DNA from 2 places in the Thioclava sp. NG1 genome. Region 2 is predicted to be linked to the other one. Evidence: riboswitches for the same ligand, from Rfam matches in the RefSeq annotation. Region 2 holds a riboswitch; the other holds the start of a gene.

Region 1 (7,733 bases), on a different contig from region 2:
GCGCCGACGAGGGCTACGCGGCCTATGTGACGCGCTCGGCCGTCTGGGGCTTTCCCGATGTCACCACGCTCTGGATCGAAGGCGATACGCTGCAGATCCGCGGGCACCTCGTCTACGGGAAATCCGATCTCGGGGTGAACGAGGCGCGGATCAAGGGCTGGCTCGACGAGGTCGGGCTCTAGCGGGCGCGACCCGCCGTGCGCAGGGTATCTTGCGCCGCGTTTTCCCGCCGACCCGCCCCACGCCGTAGGGTCACACAGACCAACTCTGACAGTGCGCTCCCTTGCGAAGACGGGGGGCGAAGCCTAAGTGAGGCCTCATGCAGCCGGAGCCAGCATGACCATCATGTATCGTTATTTTTCCTGGGCCATCGCCGTCACGGTGGCAGGGCTGGTCGGGTCCTTCGCGCTGGGGTTCGCTCAGACCGGCGGGCTTGGCGGCGCGGTCTCTTTCCTGATGATCACTGCCGTGCTGGCCGTGCTGGAAATCTCGCTGAGCTTCGACAACGCCATCGTCAACGCCAACAAGCTGCACCAGATGACGCCGAAATGGCAGCGTCGTTTCCTGACATGGGGTATCCTGATCGCGGTGTTCGGGATGCGTATCCTCTTCCCGCTTCTGATCGTCGTGATCGCCGCCGGGATCGGACCGTGGGATGCGGTTCTTCTGGCTGCGAAACACCCGGCCGAATATGCCGAGATCATCGAGGACGCGCATCTGTCGATCGCGGGCTTCGGTGGCGCCTTCCTGATGATGGTAGCGCTCACCTATTTCATCGACGAGGGCAAGGAGGTCGACTGGATCCGCGCGCTGGAGCGCCGGTTGCGCGCGCTCGCGTCGATCCGGGGCCTGGAGATCGGCTTCGTGCTGGTCGTCGTTCTGCTTTTCACCTGGATTCTGCCGGAGGGGCGCGAGGACGAGTTCCTCTTCGCCTCCATCTGCGGTCTTGCGACCTTTCTCGGCGTCGAGGTGCTCAGCCACGTGCTCGACCGGACGAATATCGCCGCCGAGACGGCCAAGGCGGGCCTCGGCGCGTTTCTCTATCTCGAAGTGCTCGATGCGTCCTTCAGTTTCGACGGGGTGATCGGGGCCTTCGCGCTGACCCAGAACCTGTTTCTGATCGCGATCGGTCTGGGGATCGGCGCGATGTACGTGCGCTCGATGACCCTGATGCTGGTGGAGCGCAACACGCTCAGCGAATTCCGCTATCTCGAGAACGGCGCCTTCTGGTCGATCCTGATCCTCTCCGTCGTCATGTTCGCGCAGACGCTGGTGGAAGTGCCCGAGGTGATCACCGGCCTGATCGGGGCCGGGCTGATCGGTCTCGCGCTGCTATCCTCGATCCGGTTCAACCGACGCTGCCGGCGCGCCGTGGAAAGCTGAAATATTCTTGACTCAGTGCGGCGCGCGCGGCACAGCAGGGGCACTTCGGTTCCGCGAAAGCGGATGAAAAGGGAACCCGGTGCGATGCGTGCATTCATTCCGGGGCTGCCCCCGCAACTGTGAGCGGCGAGTGACGGCTGACTGAGCCACTGGGGAGACCCGGGAAGGCCAGCCGGAACCAGGACCCGCGAGCCAGGAGACCTGCCGAGGCGCTCATCCTTTCTGCCTGTGCGGGGCGCGCAGCGGAGGCGGTCTTCCGTCAGTGGTGACATTTTTCACCGTCGGCGGAAATTCCAAATTTCCAAAGACTTGCAATGCGAAGTTCACGCGACCGCAGAGTCGCGGCACGAGGGAATTGGATATGATCCGCACCCGTTTGACCGTGGGCCTGATGCTCACCACAGCGCTGGCAGGCCCCGCGCTCGCGCAAGATGCGCAACCTTACCAACTCGATGAGATCGTGATCTATCACGGCGCGCTCGAGCCGCAATCGTCGGACAAGACCGCGCAGGCGGTCACCGTGCTGTCGCGCAAGGAGCTGGAGCGTTCGGGCCAGACCCGTCTCGCCAACCTGATCGCGCAGTCGCCGGGCGTCGGCATCCTGTCGCGCGGGCCGATGGGCGCGCAGACCGGCTTCACCATTCGCGGCGTGTCGCAGAACTACGTGAAGGTCGTGGTGGACGGGATCGACGTCTCCGATCCGTCGGCGACGCAGGTGCTGCCCGACCTGGGCCGGTTCAACACGTTCAACTACGACCGGGTCGAGATCATGCGCGGCTCGCAATCGGCGGTCTATGGCGGGCAGGCGGTCGCCGGTGTGATCAACCTCGACACGCCGCGCCCGACCGAGGATGGCGTGAGCCAAAGCGTCAAGCTCGAGCTCGGCTCCTACCACACCGCGAATGCGGCCTATAATTTCGGCTGGAAGAAGGGCGATGACGAGCTCGCGATTCAGCTGTCGAAAATTTACACTGCAGGCTTCTCGGCCGCCGACAAGAAGAACGGCAATACCGAGAAGGACGGCTACCGCGCCGACCGTGTCAGCCTGCGCGCGCAGAAGCGCATCTCCGACAATCTGCTGATCGGCTTCAACGGGTTCGCGCAGAACGATCGGGGCGAGTTCGACAATGCCTTCACCTCGCCGCCCTCCGACGACGGGGAATACACGATCCACAAGGAGCGGGGCGGACGTCTCTTCGCGAAATTCGCGACCGGCCCGCTCGATCACGAGCTCGGTCTGACCTATTACACGACCTCGCGCTGGTATCCGGTCTATGACTATGGCTACGAGGGCAAGCGCCGCAAACTCGACTGGAAAGCCTCGACCGATCTCGGGCCGGGGCGGCTGACCTTCGGGGCGGATCGCACGCTGGAAACCTATACAGGCACCTATGTCTCGGGCCACGTCCTGACGGCGGATACGGGTATCTTCGGTGAATATGCTTTCTCGCCGATGGACGGGGTGAACGTGACCGCCTCCGCGCGCCACGACGATCACTCGGATTTCGGCGGCAACACCACGGGTCGTCTGGGCGTGACGTGGCAGGCCGACGCCGCGACGCTCTACCGGGCGTCGATCGGCAATGGCTTCCGCGCGCCGTCGGGTTATGAACTCTATGACGGCTACGTGGGCAATCCCGACCTCAAGCCCGAGAAATCGCTGAGCTACGATCTCGGCGTCGAGCGTGACTTCGGTGCGCATAAGCTGACCGCGACGCTGTTCCATATCGAGGTGGACGACCTGATCGACTACGACGGCACCTACTACCAGACCTCGGGCACCGCGAAGCGGCAGGGGCTGGAGCTGGGGCTGAAAGGGCCGATCACCAGCAAGATCAACTACAGCCTCGGCTACACCTATCTCGACTGGAAGAACCCCGACGGGCTGTCGTCGGGATCGACGTGGAACTCGGCCTTCGGGCGTCATACGTTGACCGCGGGCATCGACGCGCAGGTGACCGACAAGATCACGCTCGCCGCCGATATGCGTGTGGTCACCGATCGTCAGAGCCAGCCCGATTACGGCCTGCTGAACGCGCAGATGACCTACGATCTGGGCAACGAGAAGGAGGCCTATCTGCGCATCGAGAACCTGACCGACACCGATTACCAGCTCTGGCCGGGCTACGGCACCTCGGGTCGCGCCGCCTATGTGGGGCTGCGTGCGCGGTTCTGATCTGAAATGGGCGGTTTGCGCCGCCCTTTTCGCCGCCTTGGCGGCGACCTCCTCCGCATGGGCGGAAGAGCCTGCGGGAGATGTGCCGCGGCGGGTCGTCTCCATGAACCTCTGCACCGATCAGCTGGCGCTGGCGCTGGCCGATCCGTCGCAGATCGTCTCGGTCAGCCATTTCGCGACCGACCCGTCGATGTCGGTGCACTGGAAACAGGCTGAAGACCTTCCCGTAAACTACGGTCGCGCCGAGGAAATCTCGATTCTCCATCCCGATCTCGTGCTGGCCGATACGTGGTCGAACCCCGACACGATCCGCATGTTGCGCACGCTCGGGATCCGGGTCGAGCAACTGCCGCCGGGCACCTCGCTGCCCGAGATCCGCGGCCGGATCGAGACGATGGGCAAGCTTCTTGGCCATCCCGGTCGCGCGGCGAAGATGCTCGCGGATTTCGATGCGCGGCTGGCGGCGATCCAGACACCCGCGCCGGGGCTGAAAGCTGCGATCATCGGGCCCTCGGGCTATGGCTACGGGCCGCGGACCCTTGAAGGGCAAATCCTTGAAATGGCAGGGTTTCAGAACGTCGTCAGCGGGCCGGGGCTCGACTGGGGCGGACGGTTGCCGCTGGAAGATCTGGTGATGGATCGCCCCGATCTGGTGGTCGTGGGGGGCTCGCAAGGCGGCACCGGCACGAGCCGCGCGCAGGAGGTGCTGGCGCACCCGGTGCTGCGCGATCTTCCGGTCGTGCGGGGCCTGCGCGATGCGAGCTGGACCTGCGGCGCACCGGCGATGCTGAATGCGGTAGGGCAACTGGCGACGCTTGGGCGCAAGTTCGAGAAAGAGAAGTTAACGCAATGAGTTATCGCGCGATCCTCATTCTCCTCTCAGCCTTCTGCGCGGTGCTTTTCGCAGCGTCGCTGCTGATCGGACCGTCGGGGATTTCGCCGCTCGACGGGATATCCGCGCTCATTTCCGGCGATGGCGCGGCGGGCTTGGTGATGCGCGAATTGCGCCTGCCGCGCGCGATCCTCGGTATCGGCGTTGGCGCCGCGCTGGGGCTGTCTGGCGCCGCGATGCAGGGCTTCCTGCGCAACCCGCTTGCCGAGCCTGGGCTGATCGGCACCTCTGCAGGGGCGGCGCTTGGCGCGGTCATCGCGATCCAGACCGGGCTCTACGCGCTCTTCGCCCTGGCCCTGCCGCTCGCCGCGCTGGCGGGCGCGGGCGTGGCCGTCGCGCTGATCTTGATCCTTGCCGGGCGCGAGGGCCGGGCGCTGGTTCTGATCCTTGCAGGCATCGCCGTCTCCGCGCTGGCGGCGGCGGCGACCGCGCTGGTGCTGAACCTCGCTCCGTCGCCCTATGCCGCGGCCGAGATCGTGTTCTGGATGATGGGCTCGCTTGCCGATCGGTCGATGACCCATGTTGCCCTGGCACTGCCGTTCCTGATCGTGGGCGCTTTGATCCTGCTACGCGCAGGGGCCGGGCTGGATGCGCTGAGCCTTGGGGAGGATGCTGCAGCTTCGCTTGGTATCTCTTTGAAAAAACTGAGGCTTCAGGTCGTCTTCGGGACCGCGCTCATGGTCGGTGCGGCCACGGCGGTCGCGGGTGCGATCGGCTTCGTCGGCCTCGTCGTGCCGCATCTGCTGCGCAAATCCGTGGGCGCGCGGCCCTCACGGCTGCTTCCGGCTTCGGCGCTTGGCGGGGCGGCGATGCTGACGCTGGCCGATATCGCGACGCGGGTGATCGCGCCCGAACGCGACCTGAAACTGGGGGTGCTGACCGCGCTGGTCGGCGCGCCGTTCTTCCTGTCGATGATCCGCAAGATGGGGCACGAGGGCTGATGCTGGAGCTGGAAAACCTGACCGTTCTGCGGGGCGAATGCCCGGTCGTCGATCACGTCTCGGCGCAGGTCACGCCGGGCGAGCTGATCGGGCTGATCGGGCCCAACGGCGCGGGGAAGACCTCGCTGCTGCGCGGTGCGATGGGGCTCTTGTCGCATCGCGGGGACAGCTCGCTGTCGGCGCTCGATCCGATGGCGCGGGCGCGGGCGGCGGCGTGGCTGCCGCAGGCGCGCGAAATCGCCTGGGGGCTGTCGGTCGCCGATCTGGTCGCGCTGGGGCGGTTGCCGCATGGCCGCGATCAGGCGACGCGCGGGGCGGCGGCGGTGGAAGAAGCGCTGCGCCGGATGGGGCTCGACACTTACCGAGACCGCGCCGCCACGCAGCTCTCGGGCGGCGAGCAGGCGCGGGTGCTGATCGCCCGGGCGCTCGCGCAGGAAAGCCCGCTGATCCTCGCAGACGAGCCCATTGCCGGGCTCGATCCGGCGGCGCAGATCGCGACGATGCAGGTATTCACCGCCCACGCGCAGGCGGGCGGCGCGGTCGTCACCTCACTGCATGATCTGGGGTTGGCCGCGCGCCATTGCACCCGGCTTTGGGTGATGGATCGCGGGCGGCTTGTGGCGGATGGACCGCCCGGCGAGGTCCTGACCGAGACGCTTCTGGCGCAGGTCTTCCACATCCGCGCGCACTTTAAAATCACGTCGGAAGGCGCTGTTTTCCAACCACTTTCCACATTGGGGATCTGATGGCATTTCCTCCTGAACGCATCGTCTGCCTGACCGAGGAAACGGTCGAGACGCTCTACCTTCTGGGCGAGGACGCGCGCATCGTCGGCGTCTCGGGCTACGCGGTTCGGCCCAAACGGGTACGGCAGGAAAAGCCGCGCGTCTCCGCCTTCATCTCCGCCGATCTACCGAAGATCCTTGCGCTGGAGCCGGATCTCGTCCTGACGTTCTCCGACCTTCAGGCCGACATCGTCGCGGGGCTGGTGCGCGAGGGCGTGGCCGTGCACGCGTTCAACCAGCGCTCGGTCGCGGGGATCCTCGACATGATCTGCACGGTGGGCGCGCTGGTGGGCTGCACCGAGCGGGCGGAACTGTTGGCCGCGGGCTACGAGACGCGTCTGGCGGAGGTCGCCGCGAAGCCGCGCCCGAGCCGTCCGCGCGTCTGGTTCGAGGAATGGAACGAGCCGCTGATCTCTGCCGTCGGCTGGGTGTCGGAGCTGATCGAGATCGCGGGTGGGCGCGATGTCTTCGCCGAGCTGGCGAAAGAGGGCAAAGCCAAGGATCGCATCGTCGCTCCCGAACAAGTGATCGCAGCCGCGCCCGAGGTCATCGTGGGCTCCTGGTGCGGCAAGAAATTCCGCCCCGAGAAAGTTTCCGCAAGGCCAGGCTGGCAGGACGTTCCGGCTGTTGCGCGAAACCGGCTGCACGAAGTCAAATCGACCCTCATTCTGCAGCCGGGCCCCGCCGCGCTGACCGACGGGCTCGATGCGCTCGAGGCGGCTATCTGGTCCGATCCGGGGTTGCGGGCGTAATTGTTCTTCGACATAGAACCCGCGCACGCTAGAGTGGGCGGGCAAAGCGAACACAAGACAAAAAACCCCGCGGGAGGGGGCATGTTCACGCGTTTCATACGGTTTTCTCCGCTCGTCCTGTCAGCCCTGCTGACGCTCTTCGCGCTTTCCGGCTTGATCCTGACAGATTGGTTCCTGGTCGCCGCGATCCTTTTCGGTTTCCTGACGCTGGTCGGCATCTACGACCTGATCCAGGGCCGCCACGCCATCACCCGGAACTATCCGATCCTCGGCCATCTGCGCTTCTTCTTCGAGGAGATCCGCCCCGAGATCCGGCAATACCTGATCGAAGGCGACGACGAGGAGGTGCCGTTCTCGCGTGCCACCCGCACGATCGTCTACCAGCGGGCCAAGGATATCGAGGACGCCAAGCCCTTCGGCACGCGGATGCGTGTGTCGGAATCTGGCTATCAGTGGATCACCCATTCGGTGAAGCCGCGCCACATCGAGGATAGCGATTTCCGCGTCGAGATCGGCGGCGAGACCTGCAAACAGCCCTACAAGGCGTCGATCTACAATATTTCGGCGATGTCCTTCGGAGCGCTCTCGGCGAACGCGATCATGGCGCTCAACAGAGGCGCGAAGATGGGCGGCTTCGCGCATGACACCGGTGAGGGCGGTATCTCGCGCTATCACCGCGAGGGCGGCGATCTGATCTTCGAGGTGGGCTCGGGCTATTTCGGCTGCCGCAATCACGATGGCAGCTTCAACCCCGAGAAATTCGCCAAGCGCGCGCAGGACCCGCAGGTCAAGATGATCGAGCTG
Region 2 (7,733 bases):
GCCCGCGGCCCAGGCCGCGAGCCTCGCTGATATCCAGAAAGACGGCGTCTTCCGCGTCGGCACCGAAGGCACCTATCCGCCCTTCACCTACCATGACGAATCCGGAAAGCTGACCGGCTTCGACGTCGCCATCGCGCGCGCCATCGGCGAAAAGCTGGGCGTGAAGGTGAAGTTCCTCGAAGGCCGCTGGGACGGCCTGATCGCTGGGCTCGATGCCGACCGCTACGACGCGGTGATCAACGAGGTGGGCATCACCGATGCGCGCAAGAAGAAATACGATTTCTCGCAGCCCTATATCGCGTCGAAAGCGGCGCTGATCGTGCGCAAGGACGAGACCGACATCACCGGCTTCGACGATCTGAAAGGCAAGACCGCCGCCCAGACGCTCTCGAGCAATTTCGGCAAGATCGCCTCGGATCACGGTGCCGAACTGATCGGCACGAACGGGTTCGATCAGTCGATCGCGCTTGTCATCCAGAACCGCGCCGATGCGACGGTGAATGACAGCCTGTCCTTCCTCGACTTCAAGAAGAACAAGCCGGACGCCCCCGTGAAGCTGGCCGCGACCATGCCCGATGCGAACTATTCCGGCGTGATCATCGCGAAGGACCAGCCCGACCTGCTGGCTGCGATCAACAAGGCGCTCGACGAGATGAAGGCCGACGGGACCTACCAGAAAATCTCCGAAGAGTATTTCGGGGAAGACGTCTCGAAGTAAGCCGCATGTCGAGCCGCGCGCGCCTTCGGGGTTCGGCCCGGAGGCGCGTGAGGCTTGCAGAAAGGATCCGCTATGGCTGACTGGTTGCCCCTGATGTGGTCATCGCTCGTGCCGCTTTTGCAGGCGACGGTGACCTTCACGATCCCGCTGACGCTCATCACCTTCACGCTGGGCCTTGCGCTCGGGCTGCTCTGCGCGGTGATCCGGCTGTTCGGGCCGCGTCCGCTGGTGTGGATCGTGCGGTTCTATGTCTGGGTGATCCGGGGCACGCCGCTTCTGGTGCAGCTTTTCCTGATCTTCTACGGGCTGCCGAGCCTCGGGATCACGCTCGACGCCTTCGTGGCGGGGCTGATCGGCTTCACGCTGAATGTCGGCGCCTACACGTCGGAAATCCTGCGCGCGGCGCTGTCCTCGGTGTCCAAGGGGCAGTGGGAAGCGTCCTATTCCATCGGCATGAACTGGCGGCAGACGATGACCCGCACCATCGTGCCGCAGGCCTCGCGCGTCGCGGTGCCGCCCTTGTCGAACAGCTTCATCTCGCTGGTGAAGGATACGTCGCTCGCCGCAGCGATCACCGTGCCGGAACTGTTTCAGGCGGCGCAGCGGATCGTCGCGACCACCTATGAACCGCTCGTCCTCTATGTCGAGGCGGCGCTGATCTATCTCGCGCTCTGCTCGGTCCTGTCGGCGCTGCAGGGGCGGCTCGAACGGCGCCTCGGGCAATATGGCGGCTTTCTGGAGGAACGCACATGATCGAGCTGTCGAATATCACCAAGCGGTTCGGCGAGAACGAGGTTCTGTCGGGGATCTCGCTGTCTCTGCCTGAGGGCTCCGTGACCGCGTTGATCGGCCCCTCCGGTGGCGGCAAGAGCACGCTTTTGCGCACCATCAACCTGCTGGAAGTGCCCACGAGCGGCACGCTCGCCATCGGCGACGCTTCGGTGACGCTGACCGAAGGCGGCAAGCTGTCGCGCGCCCAGATCCAGTCGATCCGGCAACAGACCGGGATGGTGTTCCAGAACTTCCAGCTCTTCCCGCATCGCACCGCGATCGAGAACGTGATGGAGAGCCTCGTGACCGTGCAGAACTGGCCCGCCGCGAAAGCCCGCGAGCGCGCGATGTCGCTCTTGGAGAAGGTCGGAATGGCGCATAAGGCCGATGCCTGGCCCGCGACGCTTTCGGGCGGGCAGCAGCAGCGCATCGCGATTGCCCGCGCGCTCGCCCCGTCGCCGAAAGTGCTGCTCTGCGACGAGCCGACCTCGGCGCTCGATCCGGAACTGGCGGCGGAAGTCGTCGACGTTCTGGCACAGCTGGCCCGCGAGGGCACGACGATGGTGATGGCGACCCACGACCTGCGCCTTGCCTCGCAGATCGCCGAGCGGGTGGTCGTGCTGGAAAGCGGCGGCGTGGTCGAGACCGGCCCGGCGCGGCAGGTCTTCGACGCGCCCGAGCGCGAGCGCACCAAGCGGTTCATCGCCACGCTGAAATCGACCGGCGAGACCGCAGCCCCGGATACTGCCCCGCGCCCCGTCTGAGGCGCGGGCGGCGGCGGGTTCAAAACGCCCAGTCCTCGTCCTCGGTCGCGACCGCCTTGCCGATCACGTAGCTCGATCCCGAGCCCGAGAAGAAGTCGTGGTTTTCGTCCGATCCGGGCGAGAGCGCGGCGAGGATCGCGGGGTTCACGCGCGTCGCCTCTTCGGGGAAGAGCGCCTCATAGCCGAGGTTCTGCAGCGCCTTGTTGGCGTTGTAATGCAGGAAGTGCTTCACATCCTCCGTCAGGCCCAGACCGTCATAGAGCTGCTCGGTATAGCGGCCCTCGATGTCATAGAGGTCGAACATCAGCGAGAAGGCAAAATCCTTGATCTCGGTGCGCTCGGTCTCGGTCGCCCGCTCCAACGCGCGCTGGAACTTGTAGCCGATGTAATAGCCGTGGATCGCCTCGTCGCGGATGATCAGGCGGATCAGGTCGGCCGTGTTGGTCAGGCGCGCGCGGCTCGACCAGTGCATCGGCAGGTAGAAGCCCGAATAGAACAGGAAGCTTTCCAGAAAGACGCTCGCCACCTTGCGCTTCAACGGGCTCGCCGTCGCGTCGTATTCGTCGAGGATCAGCCGCGACTTGGCCTGCAGATGCGGGTTTTCCTGCGACCAGCGGAACGCCTCGTCGACCTCGGCGGTGTTGCACAGTGTCGAGAAGACCGAGGAATAGCTGCGCGCATGCACGGCCTCCATGAAGGCGATGTTGGACAGCACCGCTTCCTCATGGGGCGTCGCCGCATCCGCCATCAGCGCAGGCGCGCCCACGGTGTTCTGGATCGTGTCCAGCAGCGTCAGCCCGGTGAAGACCCGGATCGTGAGCGTCTGCTCATCCTCGGTCAGTTGCGACCAGCTTTGAATGTCGTTCGACAGCGGCACCTTCTCGGGCAGCCAGAAATTCGAGGTGAGCCGGTTCCAGACTTCGAGATCCTTGTCGTCCTGAAGGCGGTTCCAGTTGACGGCACGCGGAACGGGGCGGGATGTGTGCAGATCTTTCATGGCGGGCCTCACAGGGAACAGGATACGCAGCCCTGCACCTCGGTCCCCTCGAGGGCCGCTTGGCGCAGGCGGATGTAATAGATGGTCTTGATGCCGCGCCGCCATGCATAGATCTGGGCGCGGTTGATGTCGCGGGTCGTGGCCTCGGCCGGGAAGAACAGCGTCAGCGAGAGACCTTGATCGACATGCTCGGTCGCTGCCGCATAGGTGTCGATGATCGCCTCGGGGCCGATCTGATAGGCGTCGCGGTAGAACTCGAGATTGTCGTTCGTCATGTAGGGCGCGGGGTAATAGACCCGGCCGATCTTGCCTTCCTTACGGATCTCGATCTTCGCGGTGATCGGGTGGATCGAGGCTGTCGCGTTGTTGATATAGCTGATCGAGCCGGTGGGCGGCACGGCTTGCAGGTTGCGATTCCACAGGCCGCACTCCATGACCCGGTCGCGCAGCTCGGCCCAGTCGGCGCGGGTGGGCAGGGTGATCCCGAAGCGGTCGAACAGGGCCGTTACGGTGTCGCTCTCAGGCAGAAAGTCGCGGGTGACGTATTTCTCGAAGAAGCTGCCATCGGCATAGGCAGAGGCCTCGAACCCCTTGAAACTCCGGCCATGCTCGGCGGCCAGCCGGTTCGACTCCGCCAGCGCGTGATAGGCTACGGCGGCGAAATAGACGGAGGTGAACTCGATCCCCTCGGGGCTGCCATAATGGACGCGCTCGCGGGCGAGGAAACCGTGCAGGTTCATCTGACCCAGACCGATCGCGTGGCTTTCCTCGTTGCCCTTGCGGATCGAGGGGACGGCGTTGATCGCGCTCATCTCCGACACCGCCGAGAGCGCCCGGATCGCGGCCCCGACGCTCGCGCCCAGATCGCCGCCATCCATCACCTTGGCGATGTTGAGCGAGCCCAGATTGCACGAGATATCCGTGCCCATCCGCGCATAGCCCAAGTCCTCATCGAACTCCGACGGCTCGGCCACCTGCAGGATTTCCGAGCACAGGTTCGACATGGTGATCCGTCCCGCGATCGGGTTGGCGCGGTTCACCGTGTCTTCGAACATGATGTAGGGATAGCCGCTTTCGAACTGGATCTCGGCCAGCGTCTGGAAGAAGGCGCGGGCGTTGATCTTGCGTTTGCGGATCCGCGCGTCATCGACCATCTCGTGGTATTTCTCGGTCACGGAAATCTCCGAGAAGGCGCAGCCATAGACCCGCTCCACGTCATGCGGCGAGAAGAGATACATCTCCTCGTTCTTCTTCGCGAGCTCGAAGGTGATGTCGGGGATCACCACGCCGAGGCTCAGCGTCTTGATCCGGATTTTCTCGTCCGCATTCTCGCGCTTGGTGTCGAGGAAGCGCAGGATGTCGGGGTGATGGGCGTGCAGATAGACCGCGCCCGCGCCCTGACGCGCGCCCAGCTGGTTGGCATAGCTGAAGCTGTCTTCGAGCAGCTTCATCACCGGGATCACGCCCGAGGATTGGTTCTCGATCCCTTTGATCGGCGCGCCATATTCGCGGATATTGGTCAGCATCAGGGCCACGCCGCCGCCGCGTTTGGACAGTTGCAGCGCCGAGTTGATGCCGCGCCCGATGCTTTCCATGTTGTCTTCCAGCCGCAGCAGGAAGCAGGAGACGAATTCGCCCCGCGCCTTCTTGCCCGCATTGAGGAAGGTCGGCGTCGCGGGCTGGAAGCGGCCTGCCAGCATCTCCTCCATGAGGCGCATCGCCAGCGCCTCGTCGCCGCGCGCGAGCGTCAGTGCCACCATCACGACGCGGTCTTCGTAGCGTTCGAGGTACCGCTGCCCGTCGCGGGTCTTCAGCGTGTAGGAGGTGTAATATTTGAACGCGCCGAGGAAGGTCGGAAAGCGGAACTTGGCCGCGAAAGCCGCATCCCAGATCGCGCGCTGGAAGTTGCGCGAATACTGATCGAGCACGGCGGCGTCGTAATAGCCTTCCTCCACCAGATAGCCGAGCTTCTCGTCCAGCGAATGGAAGAACACCGTGTTCTGGTTCACATGGCGCAGGAAATATTGCCGCGCCGCCATCCGGTCGGCGTCGAAGCGGATATTGCCCTCCGCGTCATAGAGGTTGAGCATTGCGTTGAGCGCGTGGTGATCAAGCCCCGCGAATTCCGAGGCCGTGGCCCCGCTCGGTTTCACGTCGCTGTCGAGCATTCCAGCCTCCAGAAATTGTCGAGACCCGCGCGCACGCGGTCGATGTCAGTGTCGGTACCCGCCAGTTCGAACCGGTAGAGAACGGGGATATTGCATTTGCGCGCCAGCAGATCGCCCGCGCAGGCGAAAAGCGCGCCGAAATTGCGATTGCCGCTGGCGATTACGCCGCGCAGACCCGCGCGGCGGGCGGGATCGTTGAGAAAGGCGATGACCGGTTTCGCGACCGCGCCGCGCCCCTTGCCGTCGGCGTAGCTCGGGCAGATCAGGACGTAGGGGCCGGGCGGGTACGGCATCGGAGCCTCCGCCGAGAGGGGCAGACGCAGCGCGGGCAGACCCAGCCGCTCCACGAAGCGCTGCGTGTTCCCCGAGGCCGAGGAGTAATAGATCAGCCTTGCCTGTCCCATGATCCGGGCCCGCGCTCAGTTGAGCTGTCCGATCATGTCGGGCCGGAAGCCCGCCCAGTGATCCTCGCCCGCGATCACCACGGGCGCCTGACGGTAGCCGAGGTCCTGCACCATCTCCATCGCGGCGGCATCCTCGGTGAGGTCGATCACGTTGTAGTCGATCCCCTTCGCATCCAGCGCACGGGTCGTGGCGGTGCATTGCACGCAGGCCGGTTTCGAATAGACGGTGATGGTCATGTGTCCTGTCCCTTTGTTTGCTGTCGGCCGCGTAGGACAAGGCTCGTGGGCAGGGTGCCGCAGCACATAGCCACGCGCCCGGGCCCTCCGCCGCGGTCGTCGTCTATCTGCTCTGGCAGGTCTCCTGGCTCGCGGCTCGAACGCCTCTCGGTCCGTCTTCCCGGCGCATCGCACCAGTGACATTCGGACATCAGGCTCGCCGCTTACAGTTGCGGGGGCAGCGCCGGAATTCCACCGGCTTCCCTCTTCGCCTGCGGAGTGACTCGCAGGAACCAAAGCAACATCATATTGGGATGCATGGTGTGGTGGTGTCAATATATAGATTGCCCTGGCGCGCGAAACTCTCGCGCGACAGGGCTGTGTCAAGGCTCAGGCCCCGTCGCCGAGCGCCCGGATATGCGCCGGAAGGCGGGCGTTCTGGCCATACATGAAGTGGTTCTCCATGCGCTCCGAGAAGCGGCTGGCCTCGGTCTCGCGACCCACGGCCTCGGCCATCTCGCGGATATGCATCGGGCTCGCCCCGCAGCACACGCCGAGATAATTCACCCCGATCGCCTGCGCCTCACGCGCGAAGGCGCCGATCTCGTAGCGGTTGCAAGCCAGCGGATCGAGCGCGGTCGGAAAGGTCCGGCCATGCGGCGAGGGGCAGGTGCAGCCGTTGTGATCGGAGAGGTTGAAGAAGGTGGGCTCCTCCTTCGTGGTCCGGTAGGGCACGGGCAGGGCGCCGACATGGCAGCTCACCGCCGCGCGCACCTTGCGCAGCCACGGCATCATCGTCTGCGGCCCGCGGAAGCAGTTCAGCCCGACGACATCGGCGCCCGCCTGTTCGAGCTGCTGGCAGGTCTCGACGATGCCGACCCCGTCCATCATCTCGTTGGCCGCCATCGGTGCCAGCGTCAGCACCACCGGCAGCCCCGACGCCTTCGCGGCCTCGAGCGCGCATAGCGCCTCGCTCGCGTAGTAAAAGGTCTCGCCGATGAGGATATCCGCGCCTTCCTCGACCGCCCAGCCGACCATCTCGTCGAACATCGCGCGCACCTCGGCCTGCCGCGCCGGATCGGCCGGGTCCCAGATATTCGTGTTCGAGATATTGCCCGCCATCAGGTTTCCGGTCTTGGCATTGGCGACCTCGCGGGCGATCTTCAGCGCCGCGCGGTTGAGCGGCTCCAGCAGGTCTTCCTTGCCGATCACGCGCATCTTCTCGCGGTGGCCGTTATAGGTGAAGGCCTCGACGATATCGCTGCCGGCGCGCTGGAAATCGACATGCAGATTGCGCAGCGCCTGCGGGTATTCGAGCGCCACCTCGGGCACGAATTCCCCGGCGGTCAGATAGCCGCGCCGTTCCAGTTCGAACAGAAAGCCCTCGGCGCAGATTACCGGGCGCGCGTCGAGCAGGCGGGTCAGTTTGTTGTCATTCATGGAGAGATCCTCTCAGTTCATCCATGACCATCGTTGGACAGAGCCGAGCCTCGCAGGGAACGAATGACGCTCCCTACTGCAATGGTCCTCGGTCGGGCCGCAGAGAGCGACCGCAAGACGAAAAGCGGGTCAGAGGCCGCGCCGGGCGCGTGCCCCGCCGCGCCGCACCGGCGGGGGCATCTCGATCGGCAAGGCGAAAGGCTGCGGGGTCAGCGACTCCAGCAACAGCTCGCAGAACACCTCCACCGCTGGTGA

The links. Region 2 has a riboswitch for cobalamin ahead of nrdH (glutaredoxin-like protein NrdH). Riboswitches for the same ligand answer to the same signal wherever they lie in the genome.
Region 1: linked by a shared signal. The riboswitch ahead of DEM26_RS07355 (TonB-dependent receptor plug domain-containing protein) and the one ahead of nrdH (glutaredoxin-like protein NrdH) in region 2 are both predicted to bind cobalamin.

Annotation. Positions count from the first base shown of each region.
Region 1 is NZ_QFBB01000003.1:369,991-377,723, reverse strand. It holds gene DEM26_RS07365 (DUF1499 domain-containing protein) at 1-182, shown strand, start outside; gene DEM26_RS07360 (DUF475 domain-containing protein) at 346-1,383, shown strand; cobalamin riboswitch at 1,413-1,606, shown strand; gene DEM26_RS07355 (TonB-dependent receptor plug domain-containing protein) at 1,745-3,559, shown strand; gene DEM26_RS07350 (ABC transporter substrate-binding protein) at 3,546-4,412, shown strand; gene DEM26_RS07345 (FecCD family ABC transporter permease) at 4,409-5,392, shown strand; gene DEM26_RS07340 (ABC transporter ATP-binding protein) at 5,392-6,138, shown strand; gene DEM26_RS07335 (cobalamin-binding protein) at 6,138-6,929, shown strand; gene DEM26_RS07330 (FMN-binding glutamate synthase family protein) at 7,011-7,733, shown strand, end outside.
Region 2 is NZ_QFBB01000005.1:17,586-25,318, reverse strand. It holds gene DEM26_RS10760 (amino acid ABC transporter substrate-binding protein) at 1-718, shown strand, start outside; gene DEM26_RS10755 (amino acid ABC transporter permease) at 791-1,471, shown strand; gene DEM26_RS10750 (amino acid ABC transporter ATP-binding protein) at 1,468-2,253, shown strand; gene nrdF (class 1b ribonucleoside-diphosphate reductase subunit beta) at 2,273-3,250, opposite strand; gene nrdE (class 1b ribonucleoside-diphosphate reductase subunit alpha) at 3,259-5,418, opposite strand; gene nrdI (class Ib ribonucleoside-diphosphate reductase assembly flavoprotein NrdI) at 5,400-5,822, opposite strand; gene nrdH (glutaredoxin-like protein NrdH) at 5,838-6,059, opposite strand; cobalamin riboswitch at 6,157-6,351, opposite strand; gene DEM26_RS10725 (homocysteine S-methyltransferase family protein) at 6,429-7,478, opposite strand; gene DEM26_RS10720 (hypothetical protein) at 7,608-7,733, opposite strand, start outside.